Regions from separate parts of the Vreelandella titanicae genome, predicted to be linked through region 2. Evidence: predicted binding sites of a transcription regulator. Region 2 holds the regulator's gene; each other region holds the start of a gene.
What was found. Region 2 encodes LexA, which represses DNA repair genes until DNA is damaged. Its sites were predicted from a motif close to TACTGTNTANNTANACAGTA; they were not measured.

Region 1: HZS52_RS21440 (Y-family DNA polymerase) is a predicted target of LexA. The motif match lies at 2,279-2,298, and genes of this name have one in related genera.
Region 3: recA (recombinase RecA) is a predicted target of LexA. The motif match lies at 2,966-2,985, and genes of this name have one in related genera.
Region 4: ruvA (Holliday junction branch migration protein RuvA) is a predicted target of LexA. The motif match lies at 4,596-4,615, and genes of this name have one in related genera.

The regions. Positions count from the first base shown of each region.
Region 1 covers NZ_CP059082.1:4,654,177-4,662,023, forward strand. Annotated here, with positions in the region: gene HZS52_RS21420 (contractile injection system protein, VgrG/Pvc8 family) at 1-653, shown strand, start outside; gene HZS52_RS21425 (hypothetical protein) at 1,030-1,533, shown strand; gene HZS52_RS21430 (hypothetical protein) at 1,514-1,684, shown strand; gene HZS52_RS21435 (S24/S26 family peptidase) at 1,856-2,206, opposite strand; gene HZS52_RS21440 (Y-family DNA polymerase) at 2,322-3,641, shown strand; gene HZS52_RS21445 (hypothetical protein) at 3,706-4,242, shown strand; gene HZS52_RS24790 (DUF4113 domain-containing protein) at 4,379-4,585, shown strand; gene HZS52_RS21455 (LPO_1073/Vpar_1526 family protein) at 4,620-5,492, opposite strand; gene HZS52_RS21460 (hypothetical protein) at 5,482-5,721, opposite strand; gene HZS52_RS21465 (hypothetical protein) at 5,783-6,373, opposite strand; gene HZS52_RS21470 (XRE family transcriptional regulator) at 6,439-7,110, opposite strand; gene HZS52_RS21475 (hypothetical protein) at 7,376-7,576, opposite strand; gene HZS52_RS21480 (hypothetical protein) at 7,624-7,847, shown strand, end outside.
Region 2 covers NZ_CP059082.1:3,433,012-3,440,858, forward strand. Annotated here, with positions in the region: gene HZS52_RS15840 (ribonuclease J) at 1-254, opposite strand, end outside; gene purU (formyltetrahydrofolate deformylase) at 485-1,339, shown strand; gene HZS52_RS15850 (energy-coupling factor ABC transporter permease) at 1,379-2,050, shown strand; gene lexA (transcriptional repressor LexA) at 2,059-2,739, opposite strand; gene HZS52_RS15860 (TetR/AcrR family transcriptional regulator) at 3,007-3,699, shown strand; gene HZS52_RS15865 (L,D-transpeptidase) at 3,677-4,213, shown strand; gene nagZ (beta-N-acetylhexosaminidase) at 4,277-5,314, shown strand; gene HZS52_RS15875 (hypoxanthine-guanine phosphoribosyltransferase) at 5,401-5,979, shown strand; gene ppsR (posphoenolpyruvate synthetase regulatory kinase/phosphorylase PpsR) at 6,020-6,853, opposite strand; gene ppsA (phosphoenolpyruvate synthase) at 7,110-7,847, shown strand, end outside.
Region 3 covers NZ_CP059082.1:67,082-74,928, forward strand. Annotated here, with positions in the region: gene alaS (alanine--tRNA ligase) at 1-1,154, opposite strand, end outside; gene HZS52_RS00330 (regulatory protein RecX) at 1,369-1,833, opposite strand; gene recA (recombinase RecA) at 1,873-2,946, opposite strand; gene HZS52_RS00340 (CinA family protein) at 3,076-3,615, opposite strand; gene mutS (DNA mismatch repair protein MutS) at 3,699-6,260, shown strand; gene fdxA (ferredoxin FdxA) at 6,581-6,904, shown strand; gene eno (phosphopyruvate hydratase) at 7,470-7,847, opposite strand, start outside.
Region 4 covers NZ_CP059082.1:3,670,342-3,678,188, forward strand. Annotated here, with positions in the region: gene tolB (Tol-Pal system beta propeller repeat protein TolB) at 1-21, opposite strand, end outside; gene tolA (cell envelope integrity protein TolA) at 21-1,172, opposite strand; gene tolR (protein TolR) at 1,189-1,626, opposite strand; gene tolQ (protein TolQ) at 1,638-2,333, opposite strand; gene ybgC (tol-pal system-associated acyl-CoA thioesterase) at 2,392-2,805, opposite strand; gene ruvB (Holliday junction branch migration DNA helicase RuvB) at 2,802-3,839, opposite strand; gene ruvA (Holliday junction branch migration protein RuvA) at 3,926-4,534, opposite strand; gene ruvC (crossover junction endodeoxyribonuclease RuvC) at 4,640-5,203, opposite strand; gene aspS (aspartate--tRNA ligase) at 5,283-7,064, opposite strand; gene HZS52_RS17010 (FmdB family zinc ribbon protein) at 7,130-7,429, opposite strand; gene HZS52_RS17015 (D-2-hydroxyacid dehydrogenase) at 7,712-7,847, shown strand, end outside.

The DNA of each region.
Region 1 (7,847 bases), 1.2 Mb from region 2:
GCGAAAGCTACCACGAAAAAACACTCGAAGAGATCGTGGCCACCGCTGCTGGCCGACTAGGCTTGGCCCCCAACATCGCCAATGCGCTGGCAGGCATATTCATTGATCACATCGACCAAACCGACGAAAGCGACCTGCACTTTTTGCACCGCCTAGCCGAGCGCTATGACGCCCTGTGCATGGCCAAAAACGGCAACCTGCTGTTTATGCCCATGAACGGCGGCGTCACCGCTGGCGGCACGCCCATCCCCATGCTCATTCTCAAGCGCGGCGTGGGCGACACCCACCGCTATCTCATCGCCGACCGTGAAGAGTTCACCGGCGTACTCGCCTACTGGAGCGACCTGGAAAGTGCCGAAAGAAAAGAGGTGCTGGTGGGCAGCAGCGACAACACCAAACGGCTACGCCACACCTACGCAAGTGAAGACCACGCCATTGAAGAAGCCAGCGCAGAACTCAAGCGCCTACAGCGCAAGCACTCAGAACTAACGCTGGAACTGGCCGAAGGCCGCGCCGATATTTATCCGGAAACGCCGGTAACCACAGAAGGGTTCAAGGAACAGATCGACGTCACGCCCTGGATCATTGACGAAGTGACCCACAATTTTACGGAACGGGGGTATACCTGCAGTATTCGGATGGAGACGCGGTGAGTATTAACGCAGATGTGACGGTGGGAATTATCGAGAGTAACTCTTAAAAAGCAGCACCTCACAACCCCCGGTCGTCCGTTGGCCGAGGGCTTTTGGCATCCGTCTCCTTACAGAAAAGCTGATTCCCTCCAGCCCGCGCATCCAAGCGTCATAGTCAGCTTGGCACAAAAACAACCCCATTGATGTAAGCCATTGCCGACAAGATTTGTAAGAAATCTCTTACAACTTTATGTCTAGGATCTTTGGCGAAGTGCCCCACAATTCCATTGAACGGGGGGTTAATGGGGACACGGTGAGGCTCACCGTAGCGTTGCCAGGTGGAAGGAAAGCAGCGCATTTCCATGACATAATGTTCAGCCCGTTTGTAGGAGGCGGCATGGGCATTATTTTTGGTAATCGGGAATTTATTGACGAAACCGCCCTCCCAGGGGCACAGGTTCAGCATTTTTCGCTGGCAGGAACTAACTACGGCGCGTTATTTATTCCTCGGCCAGCCTGGGACGATAACACCGCACTGAAAGTGACCCAGGAGCTTGGCGTTCACATCCCAGAAGATGCCTACGAAATCAAATTTGATACGCTGGATAGCCTGCTGGATGACAACCCGGCCCATGGTTACCGCACTCGGCATCAGTTAGGTTTACCCCCTTATTCTTTAACGGAGTTGAACCTGCTCGGCTCTGGCTTGCTGGAGTCCATTAGCCTGTTTGATCAAGATATGCATGGCTCGGGCTATTATGGCTGCGCCGTTGATGACAATACCCAGCTGTGCCACTATTACAGAAGGCTTTACCGACGCTACGGAGCTTATTTCCTAGCTAACGGTCTAACGCCCTATACCTCCCAGAGAGGAACATGCTATGCATTTATACGCGAATGATCACATCACACAGCAGCAGCGCAAGGCGGCAACCATTGAGGCCGCACGTAAGCGCTATCTTGCCGCAAAACGGCAAGGCAATGTCAAAGTCAGCCTGAGCGCTGAGGAAGCACAGAAGCGCGCTCAGAAGTCCGTTTTTCGCCTGTCTTAATTTTCCAGCTTCCAAAAAACCCCCGGCCATACAACATGGCCGAGGGTTTTGTTTGCCGCAATCTTCTGGCGAAGCGTTTCCGCCACGCGTGCTATTAGGCGACCACACCACTATGCCAAATTAACTGAGCAAAGCATGTAAGCATTTTGCCATCTGTTTGTAAGAAATAACCTACACCGCCCAACACCTGGCTTGCCTCACCACCACCCCTCGGTACTGCTTAGCAGTAATAAAACACCCCTGCCCACCGGCGGTGGGCAACAACCGGCAGCGGCTGCCCACACGGTGGGCTTTGAATAGCCGGTACTCTCCCTCTACCTCCGCCACCACTAAATCGGCGTGGCCAAACGAACGCGCCTCATCCACCACCAGCACATCGCCCTCCATCCACGGCCCGCCGGGGCGGGCATCCTCGCTTATCTCCACCAGAAAACAACTGGGCGGAAATTTTCGGCTATCCATTTCGGCCACTGCTGGGTGCTCCACGCCCACCACTGCTGGCCCTAAGTAATTTACTCGCATGCTGTTGCCCTGTGCTTGCTCCACATTAAGCGACGTATATTAGCGGTTGCCTGTCGCTTCCCAGGCTGTTAATACTGTATAAATTAACAGTCTTACACAAGTAGTGGAGCTCAATATGATTGGCCTGGTGGACTGCAACAATTTTTATGTGAGCTGCGAGCGGGTGTTCAACCCCAAACTGGAAGGCCGCCCCGTGGGCATTATGTCCAATAACGATGGCTGCATTATCGCCCGCTCCAATGAGCTCAAAGCGCTGGGTATCGAGATGGGCACCCCCGCCCACCAGGTGCGCCACCTGGTCGATCGCGGCGAGATCGTCTTGCACTCCTCTAACTACGAGCTTTACGGCGATATGTCCCACCGGGTGCAAGGCATCCTTGAGCGCGAAACCGCCGGTGTAGAGCCCTACTCCATTGACGAGATGTTCGTGCGCATGGATGGCTTCGAGCCTGAAGCGCTGCTGGAACACGCCACATCCCTACACGCGAAGATCCGCCGCGGCACCGGCATCCCCGTGTGTGTTGGCGTTGCCGCAACACATACCCTGGCCAAGCTGGCCAACCGCATTGCCAAAAAGCACCCCGGCTACCCTGGCGTGTGCATCCTTCATGCGGAAAGCGACGACGCCAAACACCTGCTAAAGCAGATCGAGGTAGGCGATGTATGGGGCGTTGGCCGACGGCTCAACGAGCGCCTGCAGATCCTGGGCATCAACACCGCCTGGGATCTCCGCGAAGCGGACGCCAAACGCCTGCGGCGCAAATTCTCAGTGAACATGGAGCGCACGGTGCTGGAACTACGCGGCATTAGCTGCCTGAAGATGAACGACGTTAACGAACCACGCCAGCGCATTATGACCAGCCGATCGTTCGGCCGACCCACTTCACAGCTTTACGACCTACAGGGCGCTATTCGCCAACACGCCCAACGGGGCGCCGAAAAACTACGCGAGCAAAAGAGCCTCGCCCGCGCCGTGCTGGTGTTTCTCAAAACCGACCGCTTCCGGCCCGACCTGCCCCAATACTCCCCCAGCCTGGCGGTGGAAATGGAGCGCCCGAGCCAGGACACCCGCGACATCCTCCACGCCGCCCAGGAAGCACTGCGCAAGATCTACCGGCCAAAGTACGGCTACAAGAAAGCGGGCGTGATGCTGATCGACCTGACCGACGAGAACCGCCAGCAGCTGAGCCTGATGGATACACCGCAAACGGAAGAGGAACGCCAACGCAGCCAAAAGCTAATGGCCACCATGGACGCGCTGAACGAGAAGATGGGTAAAGGAACGGTACGCCTGGGCCTACCGGAAAAGAACGCCCCCTGGCACCTACGCTGCGCGAACCGAAGCCCGCGCTATACGACGAATTGGGGTGAGCTGATGGTGGCGTATACGGACGAGAATGCCGCTAAGAAAGGTCAACCTTCTAAGCGTTGTTAATAAATTAAAAATAATTTATATTAATGTAATTTATTTAAAAAACTAACAAACCAAAGGTAATAGAATGAGAGAGTACAGTGAAGAGGTAAACGAGCAATACAGGGCTTATGGGGAATTTCTAGTAAGGTTCGAACATATAGTTTTTAAAATGCAACAAGTGGTTATTTTTATTTTAGATTCTCAAGGGTTAAAAAATCAACAAGTAACTCAAATATTATTAGCAGGACACACTGCATATCCATTACAGGATATTTTGCATTCGCTAGTTTCAGAAACCCAAAACTTAGACACTCAACGAGAAAAGCTTATCAACAAAATATTTAAAAATATTAAATCAATAATTGAAATAAGAAATGATTTGGCACACAGTGTTTCATTAATAGGTTATAGCGCGCCTGGAACTGAATACAGTAGCTTCAGAACAACTAAATTCAGCAGGAACAAAAGTGGAGCATCACCCAAAAACAACCACTATACTGTAGAAAAATTAGACCAGCTAATTTTAAAATGTCAAAGCATAGAAAAAGACTTATCACATTTATTAGCCTTAGTAACCACAGGATTAGATTTTAATAAATTATTTACTAAAAATAAAAATTGAGAATATTTAAGCCATACCGAAACAGACCTATAAATACACTTATTTATTTAAAAATTCATAAAGAGATACCGTATATAACAACCAATTATTTTATATCAATCATCCGAGTAGGGCCAATGCAAGTTAATCGGCTTAGATGATTAATCAAGTCCAGGGGCGCGCTGAACAAAAAGATGGGGAAGGAAACGGTACGCTGGGGCTGACAGAAAAGAACGCCCCATGGCACCGACGCTGCGCGAACCGAAGCCCGCGCTATACGACGAATTGGGATGAGTTGATGAAGGTGTATACGGATGAGGGGGCGGCTGATAAGGCCAGGCTCAACACAGCAGGCCTAAAGTAATTCACTCGCATCTGCACGCCTGCTATCTGTCTAGTCAAAAATCACCATAGGGATCAATTAAATGGGGCCACGTTCCCCGAAGATAGGATAAACCAATATACTCACAAACCTTATTTAACGGAACGTGATCAAAATCACAAACAGTACTAAAGCCAAATCTTTCAATTAAAGCACACAGATATGGAAACGTAGCCAACATAACACTATCTTGTAAAAATGGTTTTTGGTACTCTCCAACAGAGATATCGAAAGTGAAATTCCTACAGATTTTAGCGCTAGTTGATTCCTCATAGCGCTTCCCACTCAAATAAGCTCCCAAATATTGCAAGTAACCTAAGTCAACAGGCTCGATCTCCACTAAAGGAAAAAACCTTTCTAAGAAATATCCATACACCGCCTCTATAGCATACTTCTCGTCAGTCCCCTCAGTTGGTGTAACTCTTCTTAAATAATATGAAAATGCAAAAAAACGAATCAAATTCAAGTCTAACTTAGAAAGCATTTCTATCGACTGATCGATTACAATGCTTTTTAAAGAGCCTTTCTCAGATGAAACCTTATGAGCTATTAACTCAGAAATAGTATCCAATTCTGCACTATCGGTTCTTTTAGCGGAATACTCTATACCTTCATTGATAGCTGCTTGTATATCAGGTCGCTTCAATTCACTTGCTACATCAGTCTCAAGCCTGGAAATCTTTTCAAAAAGCTTTTCAGAAAACCTTCCAACATATAGCCTAGCTTCAGCTACAGCTTCTTCTCTAAGCTTGGGAAAATTACGCTCCAGTAACAATATAACTAAATCTTTAACATCACTGTATTGCATACCTATATTGACATCACGATTAGCTTGAACAGCAAGAGCGCTTCCAGAGGCCTTTTGGATTTGTTTATCTTTATCTAACATCGTCATCTCCCTCTTGCTTACCGCCTATACTTACATCTCTACCCGCTTGTATACCGAGTCCGTTTTTGATCTGCTGTTTCTGACTTTTTGACGAATTCTTCTTTTGGTAGATAAATGTGGTAACAACGACGATAGAGGCTAAAAAAGCAGCAACACTTGCAAATGAGGTGTCTAGAACAGCCCAAACCAAACAAAAAAAACTAGACAGAAAAGAAATCAATATAAGCATTGGCAATCCAAGAATTTTATCATCAATAAAAATCCATTAAAGGCTTAAATACCAACCTTCATCAGAGGTCATCCCACTCACTTTCTATACGCCTTATTTCACTTTCTACCATTTCAAGCTGGATATCAGGCGAACCTTTAAAACTATAGATTTTCTTCATACTAAGATCAAGAACACGGCACTCTGAGATAGAAACATCGCATGACTCGCTGATTAGAAAGCAGATAATATTTGCCCGCTGTTGGTTCATTTTTTTACTACTGTTGAAATGCAGCTTTAGCAAACGATCTTCACCATCTACTTTATAGTAAAGCTCAGGATTGCATAGAACTTCCGTATCTCTATACCGATAACTCGCTTTAGGGGGATCATAGTGATAAATGTTTTTCCCCTGTGCCCAAGTGATAAAATTCTCGGCAATCTTTGAATAGTTTTCTTGCTTGTCTTTATGAGACTTTTTTGCAATATCACGCAGGTGGTCAAAACTGCGCTGGTGCTTGAATAGACCCTTTATTGCTTGTCTCAGGCTGAGATAGTAGTCACGGTAATGAGCGTAGGAAGGCCTGTTCTTTAAACTCCGTTCACGGCCTTGTTTTAATTTGGCATCGGACGTTGCTATGTATGAAAAATCTGTAACAGTAAAAACAGGCATTCCCCACCTCTCTTTTCATTATCTAGCAGTCTCAAAACCGCCTTTATGTCTTAATGGTTTTACAGTTACACAATCCGCCCAATCCGAATCTCACACCGCCCCAAGATCTCCACATCATGCATATCCTGCGGCTTGATCATCTCAGGCTGGTAATGCTCATTGTCACTAATCAAGTACAACGCCCCGCCCGCCAAGCGCTGCACCCGCTTAATCCTTCTCTCGCCGCTTACCAACAGCAAAAACACGCCTTCCTGTTTCGGGTCGCGGTTGCTGCGATCCACCAATACCCAGTCGCCATCGTCTAGCGTCCCGAGCATTGAATCGCCACGCACTTTAACGCCCACCACTTGCGCAGGGTCTAGCCCCTGCTCGGCCAACTCGCTGCTGGGAAAGTGCAGGATGGTTTTTATCGGCTCTCCTTCAAAGCTGCGTCCGGCACCGGCAGCAGCTTCGATGTCGTACATCTTCACAGGGGAAAGCTCTGGTGATGGTTCATTTAAAGCAACCCCTAGAGGTTGAGGAGTTGCTGATCCTGAACGTTGGCCTTTGAGCACATAAAAAATATCAACGCCTTCATCAGAAACCGCCGACAAGTAAGAAGAATCAGGGCTACTAGCGCCCTTTTCGTATTTGATCTGAGTCGTTTTTCCGACACCACCAATCAGAGCCAAAGCCGTCTGGCTCAGTCCAAGTCGTTCGCGTTCTTCTTTTAAGCGCTCGCCAATGACCATTTTCATGAACCATCCTTATTGACAGGTTCATTTTTATGAACCATTCTATTCATGTCTTTCACTCTATAACACAACGCAAAGGGAACCACTGCCATGGTCACTTCTGCTAAACCGCAACCCCAACAGCCCCTCCTTGGCCATCACCAAACACTGGCGAGCCGAGTGTTGGTAGAAACCGTCGGGGAGTTAGCCAAGCAAGGACTCGCTGGTGATGACTTGCAAAAGCGAGCTACTGACTTGGCTCATGCATTCCGCACGGGGCTGGCTCAGCTCACTTCGCCAACGTCTGGTAGTACTCAGTCAATTTCTTGTGAGCCGCAATAACAGCGTCTGCAAGGTTTTCACCGTAGGCCTTATTCATAGCAACCGAGTGCTTAACCTCAAAAGTTTGAGCACGAACAAGCTCAATCACCATTTCATGAGCGGCATGTTCTGGCCCGTGTTTAGGATCAAGTACACGTAGTTCAGACATAACTAAAGCCCTCCTAGGGCGTTACTGAAATTAAGGAAACCACTGCCATGGTCACCATCATTGCCACCATTCTTATGCCTACCACTCAGACCACCCTGTTCCGCGGGATCGAGGTAGAGCTTGATCGCTGCTCTGAACACACCCGCCGCCACATCGAAACCGCATTGAAGCGCGGCACCAACACGCCTAACCCGCTGGCGGATCTTGAAGCGCTGGAAGAGCGCATCACCGCCGAAGCCGTGGGCGAACTCGCTGCTTTGATGCTGGCCTG
Region 2 (7,847 bases):
TTTAGCCGCAACAGGCCTGCCGCCAGCGGGGTGGCGTAAATGGGGCAGTTCCACATCGGCCATAGCCAGGCTGCGGCACCAATGTGGTCTTCGTGACCATGGGTGATAAATAGCGCTTTGGGCATGATCCCTAGTGCTTTCGGCGTATCAAGATTGGGTACCTGCAGTGGCGAGTTGGGAAGATCCTGGCGGATCATCATGCCGCAGTCCACGGCTATCCAGTGATCGTCATAGCCGTATAGCGTTAGATTCATTCCAATCTCACCGCATCCCCCCAGCGGCAACATGCGCAGCGGTGGACGACGACGGGGACGAATTTGAACGCGTGGTGAATGCATCTGTTATGAAAAACCTAAAAAGTAGTGACTTAACTATACGGGAAGGCAGGGGCAGCTAACAATCATCCATGGCCTTCCGATACACTATGCGACCTAAGCCGCTGGTTTGTCATAATTAACTTAGCAATAGGTCAAGAGTAGCTCACATGTCTCATTATTATCGTTTAGTAGTTTCCTGTCCTGACCGGGTGGGTATTGTTGCACGGGTATCGAGCTTTATTGCCCAGCAGGGTGGCTCCATTACCGAAGCTAGCCAGCACTCCGATTTAGAAACCGGCTGCTTTTTTATGCGCTACGAAATTCTGGCGGATTCGGTAGGTATGTCGGCGGAAGCGCTGAGCGCGGCATTTGAACCGATAGCCAGCGAATTCAATATGCAGTGGTCGCTGGTGGATACCCAGCAGCGTAGGCGCGTAGTGCTGATGGTGTCGCGGGAGTCACATTGCTTGGTAGATCTACTTTACCGCTGGCAGGCGGGGGAACTGGATTGCGACATTGTCGGGGTTATCTCCAACCATGATGATATGCGTTCGCTGACGGAGTGGTACGGTATTCCTTATCACCATGTACCGGTCGACCCCGACAATAAGCAAGCATCGTTTGCCAAGGTTCAGGCCGAAATCGACAGTGCCCGCGCCGACTGCGTGGTGCTGGCGCGCTATATGCAAATACTGCCCCCTGAGCTGTGCGCGCGCTATGCGGGGCGAGTGATCAATATTCACCACAGCTTTTTGCCCTCTTTTGCCGGGGCTAAGCCCTACCACCAGGCCTACCAGCGGGGGGTTAAGCTGATTGGCGCTACCTGCCACTATGTGACCGAGGAACTCGACGCAGGCCCCATCATCGAACAGGATATCCATCGCGTTAGCCACTGTCATACGCCTACTGATCTAGTCCGCTTTGGTCGTGATGTGGAGAAAGCCGTGCTCGCTCGAGGTTTGCGTTGGCACTTAGAGGATCGTGTGTTGGTGCATGGCAACAAGACAGTGGTATTTAGCTAAGTACTCTATAATGCCCGCCCATCAACCTGAGAGGCCGCCATGTCATTTGCGCAAAGTGTATTAGCGCCCTGGGCGCTGCTGCTCACCTGGCTACTCTCGTTAGCAGTGATCGCATGGGCGCTTTGGGGGCGGCCCTGGCAGGTGTTGATAGCGGATTCAGCGCTTCAGCACCGCTGGCTGGGTGCTACGCTGGCGGTGATGCTGATGTGGCAGCTTCGTGCCCAGGCTGTTGATTGGCTAACGCTACACCTTGTTTTTACAGTATTGATGACACTCGTTTTTAAAGCGCCATTAGCGCTGATTAGCAACGTGCTGATCAACATTGCCATGGTGGTGATTGGCCGCAATGAGTGGATGTTGCTGGGGGCAAATGTGCTGGTTACCGGGATCGTCCCGGCGGCCGTTATTGGCACGGTATGGCGGCTGGTAGATCGCCGCCTGCCGGATAACTTGATGGTATTTCTGTTTGCCTGCGGCTTTTTTGGCGCGGCGCTGGCAACGCTGGGAGGAGGCTTGGCGGCGGTAGTGCTGATTATCGTCGCGGGTACAGACCCTGAGGCGATCTATCTCGCCCAGGAGTATGCGCGTTTTTTACCACTGCTAATGCCTTCAGAGGCATTTATTACTGGCATGCTGCTGAGCATCCTGCTGGTCTATCACCCAAACTGGGTGGCCACCTTCAATGACCACCGCTATATCGACCTGCAGTAGCGGATTTATTAGCCGAGTGCCTGGCCGTTGCCACCACGAATTACGCCGACTCCAACGCCTTCAATATCGAGCGCTTGAGAGCGCAGGTCGATTTCAATGGGCGCAAAATCAGGGTTCTCTGCAAACAGCGTCACTTGGTGCCCCTGGCGTTTGAAGCGTTTAACCGTTACTTCATCGTCCAGGCGGGCAACCACGATCTGGCCATCGCGAACCCGGTCAGTGCGATGAACCGCCAGTAAATCACCTTCCAAAATGCCAATATCCTTCATGGAAAGGCCGCGTACGCGCAGCAGATAGTCAGCTTTGGGAGTGAAGTACTCGGCCGGTAGCGGGCAGTAGCGATCAATATGTTCGGCGGCCAAAATGGGGCTGCCGGCAGCTACTTCCCCGATCACAGGCAGGCCAGTGGGTGGGGCTTCCACGTTGGTTGTGGGTAAGGCGGTGACTGCGCTATCCAGGACTTCTTGAGGTTCCTGGTTGGGCAGGCGGATGCCGCGAGAGGTGTTGCGGATAATGCGAATAACACCTTTGCGTTCCAGCGCGCGCAGGTGCTCTTCAGCCGCATTGGGTGAGCGGAAGCCAAGTGCTTTGGCAATCTCGGCGCGGGTAGGAGGGTAGCCAAATTCGCCCATGGTCTTAACGATAAAATCAAACACGTGCTGTTGGCGAGCGGTTAGCGGACGCGACATACCAGACTCCATAAATAGTGAATAGACAGTAACAAGTTAAATGTCGACTTAATCAATAAGTGTTTAAGTATACAGTATGTTCCTCTGTCCAGTATATGGCTTGTCAGTGCCTATTGCCGATGTCTATGCAATTTTTCTAATCGTTTGAAACTAAGTTTCTGCTTATTTAATACGTCACATTTTGTCAATAAATCAAGCGTTGAGCCCGCCTACGTTATGGCATAGTATTTTGCTATGTTTTAAACACCTGTTTCCCTGGAGAGCGACATGGCTCAATCTGATACGGTGACCCGTATACTCGACACCGCCGAGGTGCTGTTTGCAGAGCGGGGTTTTGCTGAAACTTCGCTGCGCAACATCACTAGCAAAGCGCGGGTTAACTTAGCCGCTGTTAATTACCATTTTGGTTCCAAAAAAGCCTTGATTCAGGCCGTTTTTGCCCGCTACCTGGATCCGTTTAGTCAGCGCTTTCATACTGCTCTAGATGAGCTCGAGGGCCAACACGCCGGGCGCGTTATCCCGCTGGAAACACTGCTCGAGACCATGGCAACTACCGTTCTCGCGGTGCCCGCCGAGCGCAATAGTTTGAAAGTGTTTATGCGCCTGCTGGGTCTTGCCTACAGTCAAGCACAGGGACATCTAAGACGTTATATCCAGGAAGAGTATGGCGATGTGTTTACACGCTTCACCGAGCTTGTGCGCAAAGCAACGCCGGATCTGCCTGACGCCGAGCGTTTTTGGCGGCTACACTTTGTGCTCGGCACGGTAATCTTTACCCTGTCTGGCCTCGATGCGCTACGCGATATCGCGGAGAAGGATTACCACGAGCAGGTCTCTGTGCGTGATTTGGTCAGGCGATTGCTCCCGGTAGTGGTGGCTGCTATGAATGCGCCGTTACCCATAGCCCTTGACGGTGCCAAGCCAGAAGAAGGAAAACATGCGAACTCCTACGCTAGCTGAGCTACCTCCAACGGAACATATCTGGCTGGAGATCGATACTACCGAACAGTTGCTGCGCTGTTGGCGAGGGCCAAAAGTGCTCCATGAGTGTTCTATTTCATCCGGTGCTGCCGGAAGCGGGGAGCGCAACGGCAGTGGTAAAACCCCTCGCGGGTGGCACTATGTGCGCGCGGCCATTGGCGGTGATATGCCCGAAAATGCGGTGTTTCGAGGTCGCCGCTGGACGGGCGAGACATTTTCGCCCGAACTCGCCGAAGAGCATCCAGAGCGTGACTGGATTCTGACCCGCATACTGTGGCTGTGTGGCTTGGAAAAGGGCGTGAACCGCGGTGGTCAGGTGGACTCGCAACGGCGCTATATTTACCTGCACGGGACGCCGCCTGACGAGCCCATGGGCGTTGCTGCGTCCCACGGCTGTATTCGTTTACGCAATCCTGATCTGCTCTATATCTTTTCGTTAGCGTTGCCGGGTACCCCTGTTTGGTTGCACGGTGGCCGCCAGTCCTTTGATTGATCAGATTTTGACACCGCTAGACGATCGTCTAGAATCATCGCCCCTTTTCATGGACCTATCACGATGACTCAACCGTTAGGCCCGGTCATGCTTGACCTTGAAGGCCCAAAATTGACGGCTGCAGAAAAACGCTTGCTGCTAGAACCGACGGTAGGGGGCGTAATTTTGTTTGCCCGCAACGTTGAAAATGGCTATCAGGTTCGCAAGCTCTGCAGCGATATTCGCCGTGTGCGTGCTGATTTACTGCTTGCCGTGGATCAAGAAGGCGGTCGCGTTCAGCGCATAAAAGAGGGGTTAACACGCCTGCCTGCCATGGCGCGTATCGGCGAGTGTTACCGCGCTGCCCAGGGAGAGGGGCTGGCGTTAGCTAAAGATGCCGGCTGGTTGTTAGGGATGGAGATGGCTGCCTGCGGTCTGGATCTGAGCTTCGCCCCGGTACTTGATGTGGAGAGCGGTCTATCCAGCGTTATTGGTGATCGTAGTTTCAGCAGTGACCCACAGCACGTAGCCCAGCTGGGCAATGCATTTATTCAGGGGCTTCACGATGCCGGTATGGCCGCTGTGGGTAAGCACTTTCCCGGCCACGGTGGTGTCGCGGCGGACTCACACGTTGCATTGCCGATAGACGATCGCCCGCTAGAAGTGATGAAACAGCACGATCTTGTGCCCTTTACCCAGTTAGCTTCACAGTTAGATGGGATTATGCCTGCACACGTTATTTATAGTGCTTTTGATACGCGCCCAGCAGGCTTTTCACCCAACTGGTTGGGCATGCTGCGGGAATCGCTAGGCTTCAAAGGCTGCATTTTTTCAGATGACCTGAGTATGGCCGGCGCCCACGAGGCGGGAGACCCCAAAGCGCGTGCCCAGGCAGCGCTGGCAGCAGGCTGCGATATGCTGCTGGTATGTAATGACCGAGCCTCCGCGCTTGAAGTGATGGAGGCATGCCACGGAATCAATTCTAAGCGCCCCGCTAAGTTGCGCTATAGCCGTGCGCGCCCAGACCTAGATGCGCTGAGTGCATTGGGCCGTTGGCGTCGTACCCACGCTAAGCTGGAAGCGCTAGCGGATAAGCCCCAGTTCAGCGCGGAAGCCGAGTAAGCCCAGTGCGGAAGCAGAGTAAGCCCAGCGCTGAATAAATCTCTTACTTAAATAAATGAAGTTTTAACCCGCCGTGGAGTTGGTAGATGTCAAAGTTGGATAAAGAAGCATTAGAGTCGCTGGACTCGATGCGTGAGCTGATGGATAACGCCGACTGCCTAATTTCTCAGCAAGAGGTAGAGCGGGCGCTGGATCGTATGGCGGAAGAGATTACTCGGGATTTAGGCGATAAACTGCCGGTTTTTTACTGCGTAATGAATGGTGGCTTGATTACCACCGGTCATCTGCTTACCCGCTTGGGCTTTCCGTTGGAAGTAGATTATTTGCATGCCACTCGCTACCGCAACGAGCTGCGCGGCGGTGAGCTTTTTTGGCGCGTTTCCCCTGAAGTGCCCATGGCGGGCCGTCACGTAGTGATTGTTGACGATATCCTGGATGAGGGGGCGACCCTGGCGGCCATTTTGGCTTACTGCGAAGAGGCCCAGGCCGCCAGCGTTACCACCGCGGTGTTGGTCGATAAACAGCACAACCGCAAAGCAGTGCCTGGGTTGAAAGCCGACTACTGCAGCCTGGAAGTTGCCGACCGCTATGTGTTTGGCTTTGGTATGGATTACAAAGGCTACTGGCGCAACGCGCCGGGAATTTTTGCCCCCAAAGGCATGTAATCCACTGGGGGCTTGCGTAGTTTTTGTAGTAGTTTTTACATTAGCGGGGCGAGAAACGCCTCGCTAAGCCGGTTTCAGCAATCATCCGCGTTGAAATCTCCTCCACCGAGAAGCGCGTCGCATCGATGAAGGGAATGTGCATGGTGCGGTAGAGCGACTCGGCCTGTTCCACTTCTTGTAGGCACTGATCCATCGAGCTATAGCGGCTATTGGGGCGTCTCTCGTTGCGAATTGCCGACAAGCGTCGCGCATCGATGGTTAACCCAAACAGCTTTTGCCGATGGGGCACGAGCGCCTTGGGTAGCTTCAGCATGCCATCTTCGTCTAAATCGTCTTCCGTCAGCGGGTAGTTAGCCGCCCGAATGCCAAACTGCAGCGCCAGATAAAGCGAAGTAGGTGTTTTGCCGCAGCGCGAGACGCCAACCAGGATGATATCCGCTTTATCGTATTGGTGGGTGCGTGCACCGTCATCATTATCCAGCGCGAAGTGGACGGAGTGGATACGATCCATGTAGACATCATCGCTGCCTATCGAGTGAGTGCGCCCAACGCTGTAGGAGGAGTGGGTCTCTAGTTCTTGCTCTAAGGGCTCCAGAAAGGTGGAAAAAATATCGACCTTAAAGCCGGACGCCTTACGAATAACGTCGCGTATTTGTTGATCCACAATGGTGTCAATGATAATGGGGCGATGACCATCCCGGTTGGCTGTCGACTCAATAATCGCTGCTAACGCCTGCGCTTTTTCCAACGTATCGATATAGGGCTTGGTCTGCATATCGATCTCAACATCGCTGAACTGGGCCAGCAAGCTACGTCCTAAACTTTCCGCCGTGATGCCGGTACCATCTGAAATAAAAAAAGCCGTACGTTTCATAACTAAGTCCACGGGTGAGTGATACGGCTATTGTGAGCCGAGCTGTTTGTCAGCACAACGTGTCATCATTGGGCGTTTTGGCGGGCTCAAATGTATCTGACTACATAAATAGCCCAAAAAGCCCTGCTGTTGTAAAAATCCTCCACTCTCTTCGCTATTAGACCAATGGCGAATATATTGGCGTGGTGCTAGGGTGTCTCAATCAATTATCCATGATCGTCAAGGTCATGCAGATATCTATGAGCGAGGGGGTTACGTGGAAGAGTACATTCTGTGGTTCGATCAGCTGGGCATGGCGGACGTCGAACGCGTAGGTGGTAAAAACGCCTCGCTGGGTGAAATGATTTCTAACCTGTCCGGTGCTGGCGTGACGGTTCCTGGCGGTTTTGCCACCACCGCCCACGCTTATCGTGAATTTCTCTCCCACGAAGGATTAAACGAGCGCATTAATGCCACCCTGGCCCGTCTGGACGTCGATGACGTTAAAGCGCTGGCTGAGGCGGGCCGCAATATACGCCAATGGATCATCGATACGCCGCTACCTCCTACCTTTGAATCGGCCCTGCGCGATGCCTACGGCCAGCTGCAGCAACAGCACCCGCAACTGAAAGTAGCCGTGCGCAGCTCAGCCACCGCGGAAGATCTACCCGACGCTTCCTTTGCAGGCCAACAGGAAACCTTCCTGAATATCGAAGGCTTCGACAATATCAAGCGTGCAGTGCACGAGGTTTTTGCCTCGCTGTTTAACGATCGTGCGATCTCCTACCGAGTGCACCGTGGCTACGCCCACGAAAATGTTGCCTTGTCGGCGGGCGTTCAGAAAATGGTGCGTTCAGAGACCGGTGCGGCAGGCGTTATGTTTACCCTGGACACCGAATCCGGCTTTAAAGACGCCGTTTTTGTCACTGGCTCCTGGGGCTTGGGCGAAACCGTGGTGCAGGGTGCAGTCAATCCCGACGAGTTCTACGTGCACAAGCCGACCCTGGCGGCGGGC
Region 3 (7,847 bases), 1.9 Mb from region 2:
TTAAACACCGTCTCACCCGGCAGCACCTTGCCATCCAACTCGGCCAGTGCCGCATTCAAGAGCCCCATACCGTGATCCAGGGTGCGTGCGAACTGCTCTTCTTCTTTCAGCAGTACACGGGCAATTTGATCGCTCGCTTCACGCAGTTCCGGATAGGCATCGCCCATCTCCGCATCCAGCGCCTCCACCAGCTTGTGGAAGAACGGCTCAACCGCGCCCAGCTTGTGGCCGTGACGAATTGCACGGCGAATGATCCGACGCAGGACATAGCCGCGCCCTTCGTTGGAAGGCAGCACGCCATCAGCAATCAGGAAGGCACAGGAACGGATATGGTCGGCAATTACGCGCAACGAAGGCGTAGTGGTATCAGGGTGCCCGGTCGCTTTCGCAGCGGCTTGCAGCAGGTTCTGGAACAGGTCGATCTCATAGTTGGAGTGGACGCCCTGCATGACAGCGGCGACACGCTCCAGCCCCATACCGGTATCGATGGAGGGCTTGGGCAGCGGGTTGAGCGTGCCCTGGGCATCGCGATCAAACTGCATGAACACCAGGTTCCAGATTTCGATATAGCGATCGCCATCCTCTTCCGGGCTGCCCGGCGGCCCCCCCCAAACCTCTGGGCCGTGATCAAAGAAGATTTCCGAACTGGGGCCGCAGGGGCCGGTGTCGCCCATCTGCCAGAAGTTATCTTCATCCAGCTTGGAGAAGCGCTCAGGGTCGATGCCAATCTCATCTTTCCAGATGCGCTCAGCTTCGTCATCGCTGATGTGTACCGTTACCCACAGCTTGTCTTTGGGGAGTCCCAGCGTTTCGGTTAAAAACACCCAGGCAAAGCGAATGGCGTCGCGCTTGAAGTAGTCGCCAAAGCTGAAGTTACCCAGCATCTCAAAGAAGGTGTGGTGGCGTGCGGTATAGCCGACGTTGTCTAAATCATTATGCTTACCGCCCGCGCGAACGCAGCGCTGCGCAGAGGTGGCGCGCACGTAAGGGCGCGGATCGCGGCCTAGAAACACATCTTTAAACGGCACCATACCGGCATTGGTAAACAGCAGCGTCGGGTCGTTGCCCGGCACTAATGAGCTGGTGGGTACAATCGTATGCCCCTGCTCTTCGAAGAAGGTGAGAAAGGCCTGTCTAATCTCTGCGCTTTTCATAGGGTATCCGTAACAAGAAAGCGTGATGTCCCAGGGCGCTGTTGCCGCTACCCTCAGGGGTCGCAAAGCAGCCATTATAGCGCAGTTGTCAAACGACTAAAGCCGCACTTAGTGGCAGAAAGGCAAACAGCCACGTAAACAACTGGATGAACAAGCGTATTAGAGCGCTACTAGAAATGTAAGAGGGGGTATTGTATAGGCTGGGGAAAACGTATTACAGACAGGAGAGCGCGTAGCGAATTTGTTCAAAATCGAAGCCGCGACTAGCGAGAAAACGTTCACGCCTAGCGCGCTCTTTGGGGGTCTCACCGGGGCTATCAAAACGCCGCGCCAGGGTTTCCCGGGCCAGCTCAAACCAGTCGACCTGCTCGCCCCCCTCCACTTCTTCAAAAGCGGTGGCAAGGGTTTCCTGGTCTATGCCGCGCTGGCGCAACTCGCCTTTAATACGAATCACGCCTTGGCCACGCAGTATGCGCGAGCGCACGAAACTGGCCGCAAAGCGCGCGTCAGACTGCAGCCCTTGTTCAACCAAGGCGTCCAGGCACTCATCAATAGCGGCATCGTCGAAAGACTTTTTCTTCAGACGCTGAGCAAGCTCGGCGCGGGAGTATTCGCGCCGAGCCAGTAAACCAATGGCGATATCACGGGGCGTAGCATCACGCTGGGAGGTGAATGCCATCAGCTTATCTTAGCTAGCATTAGCTTAGTGAGTATCGTCTTACAGCAGATCGTCATCACCCGCATCCAATTCTGCCGCTGCTTCGGCAGGCGCATCTTCCTTCTCCTTTTTAGGATCGGGCTTGGCCAAGAGCTGCTCACGAATCTGCGTTTCGATTTCGAGCATAATTTCCGGGTGCTCTTCCAGATACAGCGCTGAATTGGCTTTACCTTGACCGATTTTCTTACCTTTATAGCTGTACCAGGCACCGGCTTTGTCGACTAGGTTGCACTGCACGCCCAGGTCGATGACCTCACCGGCGTGGTAGATACCCTTGCCGTAAAGAATCTGGAATTCAGCCTGACGAAATGGCGGTGCCACCTTGTTTTTGACTACTTTCACGCGGGTTTCGTTACCGGTGACTTCATCACCCACTTTCACCGAGCCGGTACGACGAATATCCAGACGCACGCTGGCATAGAACTTCAGCGCGTTACCACCAGTGGTGGTTTCGGGGCTACCAAACATGACGCCGATCTTCATGCGGATCTGGTTGATGAAGATCACCAAGCAATTGGCGTTTTTGATATTACCGGTGATTTTACGCAGTGCCTGAGACATCAAACGCGCCTGTAGGCCAACGTGGGAATCACCCATTTCGCCTTCGATTTCAGCGCGCGGGGTCAACGCAGCGACCGAGTCGATAACAATCACGTCAACACCGCCAGAGCGTACCAGCATGTCGGTAATTTCCAGCGCCTGCTCACCGGTGTCCGGCTGGGAAATCAGTAGATCATCCAGGTTGACACCTAGCTTTTCTGCGTAGCTGGGGTCAAGCGCATGCTCGGCATCGACGAAGGCACACACTTTGCCCTGTTTTTGCGCCTGAGCAATCACCGAAAGGGTCAGGGTCGTTTTACCCGACGATTCCGGGCCAAAGATTTCGCACACACGGCCAAACGGCAGCCCGCCGATGCCGAGGGCGATATCCAGACCCAATGAACCGGTGGAAACCGACGGCATGACGACACGCGGTGCGTCGCCTAGACGCATGACGGTGCCCTTGCCGAACTGACGGTCGATTTGGGTGAGTGCAGCGTTTAGCGCTTTAGTGCGGTTGTCATCCTGAGCCATTCAGAGATTCCTCATAACAAGCTGTATAATTAGCCAGTAGTATGCCAAAGATTGCGCCGTAAACAAATCCTTGATCGCGCTTTCTCTCATCTATTTTATCAACAGCCTTTTTGCATATGCGCCTTTTTCTTACGGCTGGTTCGTCTTGCTCGCCTTCTCGCGCTCATTCAGGCGCGCCACCAGCCCAACCAAGGCCTGACGCACGGCCTGCTCTCGCACCGACTGACGGTCACCTGGAAAGTGAAAGCATTCAGCTTCCTGGGCAGCAGCATCTCCCCAGGCCAACCAAACCGTACCCACCGGCTTTTCAGCGCTCCCCCCCTCTGGGCCTGCAACACCGCTAACGGCAACAGCTAAGCCCGCGCCACTTTCATTACAGGCGCCCAGCACCATGGCTTTGACGACCTCCTTGCTGACAGCACCGTGCTCGGCCAGCGTGGTCTCAGGCACCCCCAATAAGCGCGTTTTAGCAGCATTCGCATAGGTCACATAGCCCGTCGTAAAGTAAGCAGAGCTACCCGCCACCTCGGTAATGGCGCTGGCAATGCCTCCCCCCGTACATGACTCAGCGGCGGTCACTTCCACATTCAACTGCTTACACAGCCGCCCCAGCCGCTGAGCTAACAGGGTTAAATCAAGATTTTTCAGGCTAGTTTCGCTGGGCACTATGGTCGCTCCTTCAAGTGAGTCGTCTATTCAGCGTAGAATACTGCGTTTAGCTTTCTCAAAGAAATTGCTCAATCAGGACGCCCATGTCACAGGCCATTCCCCCTAACACGCCCATGATCACGCAATATTTAAAGATCAAGCGCGAGCACCCCGAGGTACTGCTGTTCTACCGCATGGGGGATTTTTATGAACTGTTTTTCGACGACGCCAAGCGCGCCGCCGCACTGCTGGATATTACCCTTACCCAGCGTGGGCAGTCAGGCGGCAAGCCTATCCCGATGGCGGGCGTCCCCTATCACAGCGCTGAGGGCTATCTGGCCCGCCTCGTCGCTGGCGGCGAGTCGGTCGCTATTTGTGAGCAAATTGGCGACCCCGCGACCAGCAAAGGGCCCGTTGAGCGCCAAGTGGTGCGTATCGTCACCCCTGGCACACTCCACGATGAAGCGCTGCTCGATGCCCGCCGCGACAACGTCCTGGTGTCCGTTTCTCCCGGAAAAGAGAGCTGGGGCCTTGCCTGGCTGGAGCTCTCCAGTGGTCGCTTCAACGTACTGGAAGTAGACAGCGAAGCCGAAATGCTCGCCGAGCTGACGCGTCTCTCCCCGGCCGAGCTGCTGGTACCCGAAAGCTTAACGCTACCCGAGGCCTGGTCGCAGAAACGCAGCCTGCGCCGCCAGGGCGAGTGGCTGTTTGATTTGGAAAGCGCTACCCGTAGCCTCTGCGACCAGTTCGAAGTGCAGGATTTACGTGGCTTTGGCTGTGCGCACTTAACCTCTGCGCTAATTGCTGCCGGGGTATTGATCGATTATGCCCGGGACACTCAGCGCTCGCGCCTGCCCCACGTGACCGCCATCAGCGTTGAGAACCGCGACGACGCGGTGGTGATCGACGCTGCCAGCCGCCGTAATCTGGAAATTGATATCAACCTGGGCGGCAGCAGCGACAACACCCTGGCCAGCGTGCTGGATACCTGTACCACCGCCATGGGTTCACGGCTACTCAAACGCTGGCTTAATCGGCCACTGCGTCAACGCGAGATTGTCCAGGCCCGTCATGCGGGTGTGGCGCTGCTAAGCCTGGATGCCGCCTATATGCCGCTGCGCGAGACGTTGAGCGCGGTGGGCGACGTGGAGCGCATTCTGGCCCGGGTGGCGCTGTATAGCGCCCGCCCGCGCGATTTGGCACGGCTGCGGGATGCACTGGTAACGCTTCCGGAACTGGAGCAACAGCTTAGCGAGGTTGAGAGCGGCAGTGCGCTGGATAACCTGCGCCCGCATATTCGCCCCTACCCAGAAATGGCCGATATGCTCAGCCGGGCGCTGGTAGAAAATCCGCCGGTGGTGATCCGCGATGGCGGGGTGATTGCCGATGGCTTTGATTCAGAGCTGGATGAGCACCGTGGCATGGCCGAAAACGCGGGCGACTATCTTATTCAGCTCGAGCTTCGCGAGCGCGAGCGCACGGGGCTAGCCAATCTCAAAGTGGGCTACAACCGGGTGCACGGCTACTTTATCGAACTACCGCGTTCACAAGCCCAGCAGGCGCCCGCCGACTATATTCGCCGCCAGACACTTAAAAATGCCGAGCGGTTCATTATCCCCGAGCTCAAAGAGTTTGAGGATAAGGCACTCTCCGCTAAATCTCGCGCGTTGACGCGTGAAAAATGGCTCTACGATCGCCTGCTTGGCGATCTCAACGCAAGCCTTCACGCGCTGCAGAGCACCTCGCAAGCCTTGGCGGAACTGGACGTACTGTGCGCCTTTGCCGAGCGCGCCGAGGCGCTGAACTGGGTGCGTCCAACACTCAGCGAAACCACCGGGATTCAAATTGACGCGGGACGACATCCGGTGGTCGAGCAGGTGAGCGAGACACCCTTTGTGCCCAACGACGTGACGCTCAATCCTGACCAGCACATGCTGATTATTACCGGCCCCAACATGGGCGGTAAATCGACCTATATGCGTCAGACGGCGCTCATCGCCCTTCTCGCTCACTGCGGCAGTTTTGTGCCCGCCGATGCCGCCGAGATCGGCCCGCTGGATCGAATATTCACCCGCATTGGCTCATCGGATGACTTGGCCGGCGGGCGCTCTACCTTTATGGTCGAGATGACTGAAACCGCCAACATTCTCCACAATGCCACCCAGCAAAGCTTGATCCTGATGGATGAAATTGGCCGCGGCACCAGTACCTTTGACGGTCTGTCGCTCGCCTGGGCAAGCGCTGAACATCTGGCAAAAGGACGCGCGCTAACGCTGTTTGCGACCCACTACTTTGAAATGACGGCGCTGCCTGAGCATATGGAAGGGGTGGCCAATATCCACCTAACGGCGACCGAGCATGGCGACAGCATTGTGTTTATGCACCGCATCGAAGCGGGCCCGGCCAGCCAGAGCTATGGTTTGCAGGTGGCGCAATTAGCGGGCGTGCCCAACCATGTGATTAAACGTGCCCGCGAGAAGCTGATAAGTTTGGAGCAGCGCGATGTGGATAACACAGCGCAGGCGCCGCGAACCGCACCGCAGCAAAACGATCTGTTCGCCGCTGCACCGCATCCGGTGGTCGAGGCGTTGGAAAACGTCGATATGGATGGTTTAACACCGCGGGAAGCGCTATCACTATTGTATCAGTGGCGAGACCTGATCTAATGGTGCTTATAGCATGAAAGGCGATAAGTTAGATTCAGGTGCCAGGGCAGGTTGAAGCGAGGGTCTTTCGACAGGGCCGGAAAATGTTCCCGACTATTCCGGCATTTCCGCCATCCATGGCGGTCAGATGTCGAAAGTAGCGTCTTCGCGGAAACCTGTACTGGCATTGCTACCAACTGGGATCATATGGCGCTTGCCGCCAGGTATGCGCACCTCTAGAATGTCGTTCAAACTTTTAGCTTATAAAAAACGGCTGATTTATAACCATTCACGATTGACCATGGCTGGGAGTTACCCGGCCCTGCAAGAGGGATAGCAAGATGACGTTTGTCGTTACCGAGAACTGCATCCAGTGCAAATACACCGACTGTGTGGAAGTCTGCCCGGTCGACTGTTTTTACGAGGGCCCGAACTTCCTGGTCATTCATCCTGACGAGTGTATCGACTGCGCGCTGTGTGAGCCCGAGTGCCCCGCCGAGGCGATATTCTCCGAGGATGAGCTGCCGGATGGACAGGAGGCCTTTATCGAGATTAACGCTGAGATGGCCGAAGTATGGCCCAACATCGCCGAAAGAAAAGACCCGCTGCCGGACGCCGAAGAGTGGGATGGCAAGCCCGGCAAGCTTGAGAAACTAGAGCGCTAAACGCTGTGACGGTTTAAAAATCAGCACATAGCTCTTTTTAAAAGCTCTCTTTAAAAATTCTCTTTAAACCAGCGCTGGTTGTTAAAAACAGCGCTGGTTTTTTTGTGTTTTCAAAAGTGTATCGTCAAAAATGTGCTGCCAAATTGCGGGCAAAAAAAGGCGACCCGTAGGCCGCCCGCTCCAAGCACTTCCTCTGACCACTCCCTGGATCAACCTCCTCAGATGACGTCCTTGCCAGGGCTCACCTCACTGTATCACCCGGCGCATCTGACCTACATCCCGCTGCATCCTGACTGAAGCGTCCTTGCCTCCCCTTGTCCTGTGTATATTGTGTCAGATCATGGCCGCTTCTCAACAAAGCCAAAATACAAAAGGGCGAGCCGCTGCGACTCGCCCTTTTTAAAAAACCACTTATTAAACAATTACTTATATTTTAATTAGTGGCAAAGTAAGCTATTTCTTACCCTAAACTGAGCGATTCTCGTCGGTATTTGTAAGATATCTCTTACAAAATTTTGAGACATCTCTTACAAGCACCTCTAAAAATTCGCTCGATATTGGCATTTTACTGCCCTTTAATGGCTTTCAAACCTGGGTAGGTCACATCACCCAGCTCTGCTTCAATCACCAGCAAACGGTTGTACTTGGCAACCCGATCAGAGCGGCAAAGTGAGCCCGTTTTAATCTGACCGGCACAGGTACCCACCGCCAAATCGGCAATGGTGGTATCTTCGGTTTCACCGGAGCGGTGAGAAATAACCGCCGTAAAGCCAGCATCCTGCGCCATCTTAATCGCGTCCAGCGTCTCAGAGAGCGAACCGATCTGGTTGAACTTGATCAGGATGGAGTTACCGATCTGCTCATCGATACCGCGCTTGAGAATCTTGGTATTGGTCACGAATAGATCATCGCCCACCAGTTGCACTTTATCGCCCAGCTTGTC
Region 4 (7,847 bases), 240 kb from region 2:
CTTTAACACTTGAGTTTGCATCAACGGACTCCCCCTGGGGAAAAGTTCAAAGTGATATTGCGTCGGATTTCACGCTGTTGATCTTCTGATAATTGTAGTAGCTCAGAAAACGGTGCCGCTTGCTCAACCGCCTGAATAATGGATTGATCAAAGGCACTATCGCCACTCGATGATGTTACGTTTACTAATAATACCTCCCCCGAAGGCCCCAGACGCACATTGACAGAAGCCCGCATACTATCACTTGATCCACCAGGAATTATCCAGGCTTGTTCAATAGCTCGTTTCATTATGTTGCTGAAATTATTTGCAGCCTGCTCAGCCTGCTGGGCATTGGCAGCTGCTTCGGCCTCACCGTCCAGTTGGCGCTGCATAGCCGCCTCGGCAGCTTCTGCGGCTTGGCGTTGGCGCTCAGCTTCTGCTTCACGACGCTGCTGCTCTTCGGCTTCACGCTGACGCTGTGCTTCGGCCTCTCGCTCTCGCTGAGCCTCCTCTTGCTCACGCAATCGCTGTTCTTCAGCTTCGCGTTGGCGTTCAGCCTCCTCCGCTTCACGGCGCTGCTGCTCTTCAGCTTCGCGCTGACGCTCGGCTTCTTCCGCTTCACGGCGCTGCTGTTCTTCGGCTTCGCGCTGGCGTTCTGCTTCTGCCTCTTCGCGTTGCTGCTGCTCGGCGGCTTCCTGCTGGCGTTGTGCCTCTTCCACTTCACGCTGGCGCTTTGCGGCAGCTTCCGCTTCGGCTTCACGTTCAGCCGCTTCAGCAGCCTGCTGTTCGGCCTGCTCAGCCGCTTCTTCAGCTCTACGTTGGGCCTCAGCTTCCGCAGCCGCACGTGCTTCTTCTAGCGCCTGCGCCTCGGCTTCCGCCGCCTGTTGGGCGGCTTCTTCTGCGGCCTGCTGTTCACTAGCTGAAGGCTCTTCCGGTGCATCAGGCTCGGTGGGGGCTTCAGCAGGCGCATTCATCGCCGCCTGCTCTTCCGTTGCTTGCTGCGCCTGGTCGGTAAAGGTTTCGGTGCTTACCAGCGTTGCCTGTACGATCGAGGAGCTGTCAGGTTCTGCGTCTCGATTAGGCAGGCTGATCAAGCTAAACGCTACAATCGCTACGTGCACACCTATCGCCAGAACAGTCGGCCACTTATAGCCGACGTCTTGAGGATCGCGCGGGGATTTCAGTGCCATGTGCTGCGCCTTGCCCTTACCCATCTTTTGACGGCTCAGATAGCAGCCCCACATTAGCCACGCCAGCGCCTTGCAGAGTGCTCATCAAGACGACAATCTGACCGTAGGCCACATTACGGTCGCCGCGTACCATTACCGGTGTGCCTGGGCGACGCTCTATAATCGTTGTCACTCGTGAGGACATCTCATCCAGCGACACCGACGTGGAGTCTTCCCCAAGCGTGATGAAGTACCCACCGTCGCTATCAACCGAGATAATGATCGGATCATTATCCTCCTGGATATCAATGGGCTGAGAGGTGACTTGCGGCAACTCAACTTGTACGCCCTGGGTCAACATGGGCGCGGTGATCATAAAGACCACCAGCAGTACCAGCATGATGTCAATGAAAGGGACGACGTTAATCTCCGCCATTGGCTTGCTTTTGCCGCTACGATTGAATGGTCCTTGCATGGCTCTCTCCCTTAGCTGGCGCTCGGTTTGCCGTCACGACCTTGCAAATTGCGGTGCAGGATAGCGTGAAACTCTTCGGCAAAGTCTTCATATTTGCCCAGCAGGCGAGAAGACGAGTTGGATAGTCGGTTATAGAAAATCACCGCTGGAATCGCCGCAAATAGACCCATGGCTGTGGCAATGAGCGCTTCAGCAATCCAGGGAGCCACCGTAGCAAGGGTCGCTTGCTGAGTCAGTGATAGTGCCTGAAACGACCCCATGATGCCCCATACAGTGCCGAACAAGCCGATATAGGGGCTAGCTGAGGCTACCGTGGCAAGAAACACTAAATGCTGGGTTAAGCGATCCTCTTCCCGAGACCACGCTACGCGCATGCTACGCTGAACGCCTTCCAGCACGGTATCCGGGTCACGGGTTTTAGGCATCAAACGGTTAAATTCACGAAAACCGGCTTGAAAAATATGCTCGGCGCCGTGGCGCGGGTCATCGGCGGGAATCTCACGATAGAGTTCGTTTAAGTCGACACCTGACCAAAAAGACTCCTCAAATTGGTTGTACTCTTTCTTGGCGCGGCCCAGCGCAATACTGCGCTGAAAAATCACTACCCAAGAGAGGATCGACCCCACCAGTAGCAGCAGCATTACCAGTTGCACTACAGTACTGGCATTCATTATCAAATGGGGAATGGACATGGTGTTATCGTTCACAGGTGCCCTCATCAATCTATTAGGGTCGGGATTGCCGACGCAGTGAGTGACCTCTTGGTTAAGAGGCCTGGGTCAAAACTTTAAGCGATGCTGGCCATGCTTTTGGCCGTAAACGTTCGGTGCTTAAGCAGGCTATCTCGACTGTGGCAGAGCATAGGAGTTCCTCATTACGCCAAACCTGCTGTTCAAATGTCATCCGACAGCGCCCAACATCGGTAACATGAGCACTAATTTCCAACGCGTCATCCAAGCAAGCCGGTTTCGCGTAGTGACAGGCCAAGCGGTATACCACTAGCTGAGTACCTTCGTCTAGCAGCGTTTGCTGATTCAGGCCCAACTGGCGGAGCCATTCACTGCGCGCACGCTCCATAAACTTCAAGTAGTTAACGTAGTAGACAATGCCGCCTGCGTCAGTATCTTCCATATAAACGCGCAGCGGCAGTCGGTAACCTTCTCTTGTGCAACTACTCACGGACGGCGTTCTCCTTCCATATCGGTTGCCTGTTCGTGGGGCACGCGCTCAAAGTGCAGCCACGCCTGGCGGGTGGCCACCCGACCGCGGGGAGTGCGCATCATCAAGCCCTGCTGAATAAGATAGGGCTCAATAACGTCTTCGATCGTGTCACGTTCTTCACTGATCGCCGCAGCGAGTGAGTCAATCCCCACCGGCCCACCGTCAAATTTATCGATCATGGCCAGCAGTAGCCGCCGATCCATATGATCCAAGCCGTGGTGATCCACATTAAGCATATTGAGAGCCGCATCAGCCATGGCGACATCGACGACGCCGTTGCCTTTCATTTCGGCGTAATCCCGCACACGGCGTAGCAGTCGGTTGGCAATTCGCGGCGTGCCCCTTGAACGCTTGGCCACTTCAATGGCGCCATCGTGGCTGGTTTCAACGCCTAACAAGCGCGCCGAACGCGAGACAATTTCTGTTAGCTCTTCCAGGTTATAAAACTCAAGCCGCTGGACGATACCAAATCGGTCACGCAGCGGGGAGGTCAATAATCCTGCCCGGGTAGTCGCGCCCACCAGGGTGAAGCGGGGAAGATCCAGTTTAATCGAACGTGCCGCAGGCCCTTCGCCAATCATAATATCAAGCTGAAAATCTTCCATGGCCGGGTAGAGCACTTCTTCGACCACCGGTGACAGGCGATGAATTTCATCGATAAAGAGTACGTCGCCAGGCTCTAAATTAGTCAGCATGGCGGCTAGATCGCCTGCCCGCTCGAGTACCGGCCCGGAAGTCGACTTCATACCGACGCCCATCTCGGTGGCAATAATATGCGCAAGGGTCGTTTTACCTAACCCTGGGGGGCCAAATACCAGAGTGTGATCCAGGCTCTCTTCACGCAGCCGTGCGGCGCCGATAAAGATTTCCAGTTGTTCACGCACACGCGGCTGGCCAATATAGTCATCCAGCCGCTTGGGGCGAATCGCGTAATCAATGCGCCCCTCCCCCTGTTCAGGCTCAGCGGCGATCAGCCGATCGTGCTCTAACATAGGTGCTCTTCTTTATGGCGATTCAAAAGGTCTATTCACAAAGGTCTATCCACTACTCACAATTTCGTACTCACACCGCTGCCTGCTTAGCCACCCATGCGCTGGGTGAGCGCGGCTTTAATCAGCGCTTCGGTAGACTGATTGGGGTCGATATCGGCGAGCATTTTCGACGCCTCAGTCAGTTTATACCCCAAGCTAACTAACGCGGCTTCCGCATCGGCAAGACTATCGCGGGTAGAAGCACGGCCATTGGTGGCTTCAAGGGGCAGTAGCGCGTCGCTGCCATCTTCCCACTCGGGAAAACGGTCGCGCATTTCAATAATCAGCCGCTCTGCGGTTTTCTTACCCACTCCTGGCAGGGTTGTCAGCGCTTTGCTGTCGTCATCACGGACGCAGCGCATAAAGGCGTCTTCGTCCATACCCGACAGGATGGCGAGTGCAAGCTTGGGCCCTACGCCATTGACCTTGATCAAGGCGCGGAACAGAGCACGTTCATGCTCACGGCCGAAGCCATAGAGTAAGTGGGCATCATCACGAATGGTTAAATGGGTGAATAATGAGACGCTCTCGTTAATTGCAGGAAGTGCGACCAGCGTATTCATTGAGGTTTCCAGTTCGTAACCTACGCCATGAACGTCGATCACAATCCAGGGAGGTTGCTTTGCCACTAGCTGACCACTCAGACGTCCAATCATAAATACGCTCGCACCGGAATGAAAAAAATAGAGTGAAAAACAGGTGATTACTATAAAGCGACTCTGTACAGGTGACCAGTAGTTCAGCCAGCGGTACAGCGGGAATTAAAGCCGCCAGCGTCCAGTTGAGCGACGGCGGCCCCGAGATGGCGCAGCGGGCAAGCCATGGCTGCTAAACACAGAGCCGTTATAAGCATGGGTTAACGCAATGGCTAACGCGTCGGCGGCATCGGCCTGGGGAGTAGCGGAGAGCTGCAGAATGGCGGTCACCATATGCTGCACCTGCTCTTTGTCCGCGCCGCCCTGGCCGGTCACCGCCTGCTTGATCTGCCGCGCGGCGTACTCGGCAAGGCTCAAGCCATGATTGGCCATACACACCATTGCCGCCCCCCGAGCCTGGCCAAGCTTCAGCGCTGAATCGGGATTTTTGGCCATAAATACCCGCTCAATGGCCACCTGGGAGGGTCGATGCAGGCCGACGACTTCGCTAAGACCGGCGTAAATTTGCGCCAAGCGCTGCTCCAAGGCCCCTTCTGCCGTGCGGATACAGCCACTCGCTACGTAGCAGGGTTTAACGCCAATAATGTCGATCACCCCGTAACCGGTTACCCGGGAGCCAGGGTCTATGCCCAAAATGCGAATGGGTACGACGGGCTTTTGCTCTTCCATGGCGTCGATACTCGTGTGACTAGAACATACAAAAACACCGACGCCGTGGCGTCGGTGTTGAGCAGCCATCCAAACCGATTTATTCGGCGGCGGGTTCCGCTTTGACTTTCTGACGTAGGCGGATGTTCAAATCTTTCAACTGCTCGGGGCTGACTTCGCCCGGTGCATTGGTCATCAAACAGGCAGCGCTTTGGGTTTTCGGGAAGGCGATGACTTCACGAATAGTTTTGGCACCGACCATCAGCATGACCAAGCGATCCAAGCCAAAGGCTAAGCCACCATGAGGCGGTGCACCATACTGAAGTGCATCCAGCAGGAAGCCAAATTTCTCTTGGGCTTCTTCTTCACCGATGCCTAGAATCTCAAACACCGTGCTCTGCATGGTCTGATCGTGGATACGAATAGAGCCGCCGCCCAATTCGGTACCGTTGAGCACCATATCGTAAGCGCGTGAAAGCGCATTGGCGGGGTCTGCCTTGAGCTCTTCCGGTGTGCAGGAAGGCGCGGTAAAGGGGTGGTGCAGCGGGCTCAGGCGACCACTGTCGTCGGCTTCAAACATTGGGAAGTCGACTACCCACAGTGGCGCCCACTCTTGAGTATAGAGCTCCAGATCAGCACCGAGCTTGACGCGCAGCGCGCCAATGGCTTCGTTAACGATACGGGCTTTATCGGCACCGAAGAAGATGATGTCACCATCTTCTGCACCCACGCGGTCGAGCAGCTCTTCAACGATGTTTTCCATAAACTTGACGATCGGCGACTGCAGACCCTCAAGCCCTTTAGCACGCTCGTTGACCTTGATCCACGCCAACCCTTTGGCACCGTAGATGCCGACAAACTTGGTGTACTCGTCGATCTCTTTACGCGACAACTTGGCACCGCCGGGCACTTTCAGCGCCGCGACGCGACCATCATCAGCGCTGGCAGGGCCAGAGAAGACCTTGAAGTCGACTTGCTGCATCAGGTCGTCCACATCGGTCAGTTCCAGCGGGATACGCAGATCCGGTTTATCGGAACCGAAGCGATCCATCGCTTCCTGCCAGGTCATGCGCGGGAACTCAGGGAGTTCGGCTTTTAGCACGTCCTGGAAAAGCTGACGAATCATGGCTTCGGTAATGCCCATGATGTCGTTCTCTTCCACAAACGACGCCTCGATATCAATCTGGGTGAACTCAGGCTGACGGTCAGCGCGCAGGTCTTCATCGCGGAAGCACTTGGCAATTTGGTAGTAGCGGTCAAAACCCGCCACCATCAACAGCTGCTTAAACAGTTGCGGCGACTGAGGCAGTGCAAAGAAACTACCCGCGTGGGTACGGCTAGGCACCAGGTAATCACGAGCACCCTCTGGCGTAGCGCGGGTGAGTACCGGCGTTTCGATATCCAGGAAGCCTTGGTTTTCGAGGTACGCGCGCACGTTATGCGAAATACGCGAGCGCAGACGCAGCTTCTCGATCATATCCGGGCGACGCAGATCGATATAGCGATGCTTTAAGCGCACTTCTTCGCCGACCTTGCCATGCTCATCCAGCTGGAATGGCGGGGTAACGGCGGTGTTGAGCACTTCAACGTCTTTTGCCAACACTTCAATCATACCCGTCGGCATGTTGGCGTTTTGGGTGCCTTCTGGGCGCAGCCGAACGCGACCAGTGATACGCAGGACAAATTCACTGCGGGCACGGTCGGCATTAGCGAATGCCTCGGCGGTATCAGGGTCGACCACGAACTGTGCGATGCCGTCGCGATCGCGCATATCGAGGAAAATTACCCCACCGTGGTCACGGCGGCGATGAACCCATCCGCATACCGTAACCGTTTGATCCACCAAAGTTTCGTTTAGCTGGCCGCAATAATGGCTGCGCATGTCAAATCCTGTTCTGTTACGTGGCAATGAGTGTGTCGCGGGCGTCCCGACCCTGACTGCCGCGGCTATGCCGCGGCGCCCTTGTCTTTGGGAGTGTCGCTCTTAGCGGTAGCGCTGGAATCGCTTGATTTACCGGCATCTGCAGAGGCAGTTTTGCCATCAGCGGCCAGGTTCTTTTTGCTACCCGTTTTGAAATCAGTTTCGTACCAACCGCCGCCGGCCAAACGGAATCCCGCTGCCGAGACAAGCCGTTCCAAGCCATCACTTTGGCATGCAGGGCAATCCTTGAGAGGATCGGCGCTAATCTTCTGCAATTTTTCCATGCGATGGCCGCAGGCCTTGCACTCATATTCATAGATGGGCATCTTAATGACTCCTAATAAGCTCAACCCTGACAAGCTTAGTTCTGACAGAACTGATTCTAACGACTCAGCTCTAAGGAAACAGCTCTGACAAATCCAGTTCTATCTAAAAGACTCGTTCTGAAAAGAAAGAACAATGGCGAACACAAACGCTGCCAGGCTGCAATATGTGGCCAGTCGGGGTAAATTCCAAGGCTGCGGTTGATAAAGCGCCGCCATTATACCCTTTTGTGCCCCCTGACGAGCAAGGTTATACAGCCCCCTGCGGTTAATGGAGAGAAGAAAATGCCCCATGCGGTGATACTGGATGCGCAAAGTCTCGGCCCCGAGATCAATTTGGCCGCCATTAAAGAGACGGTTTCAAACCTTGAGGTGTTTGAGCAGAGTACCACGCAACAAGCGCGGGAACGCCTTGCTAACG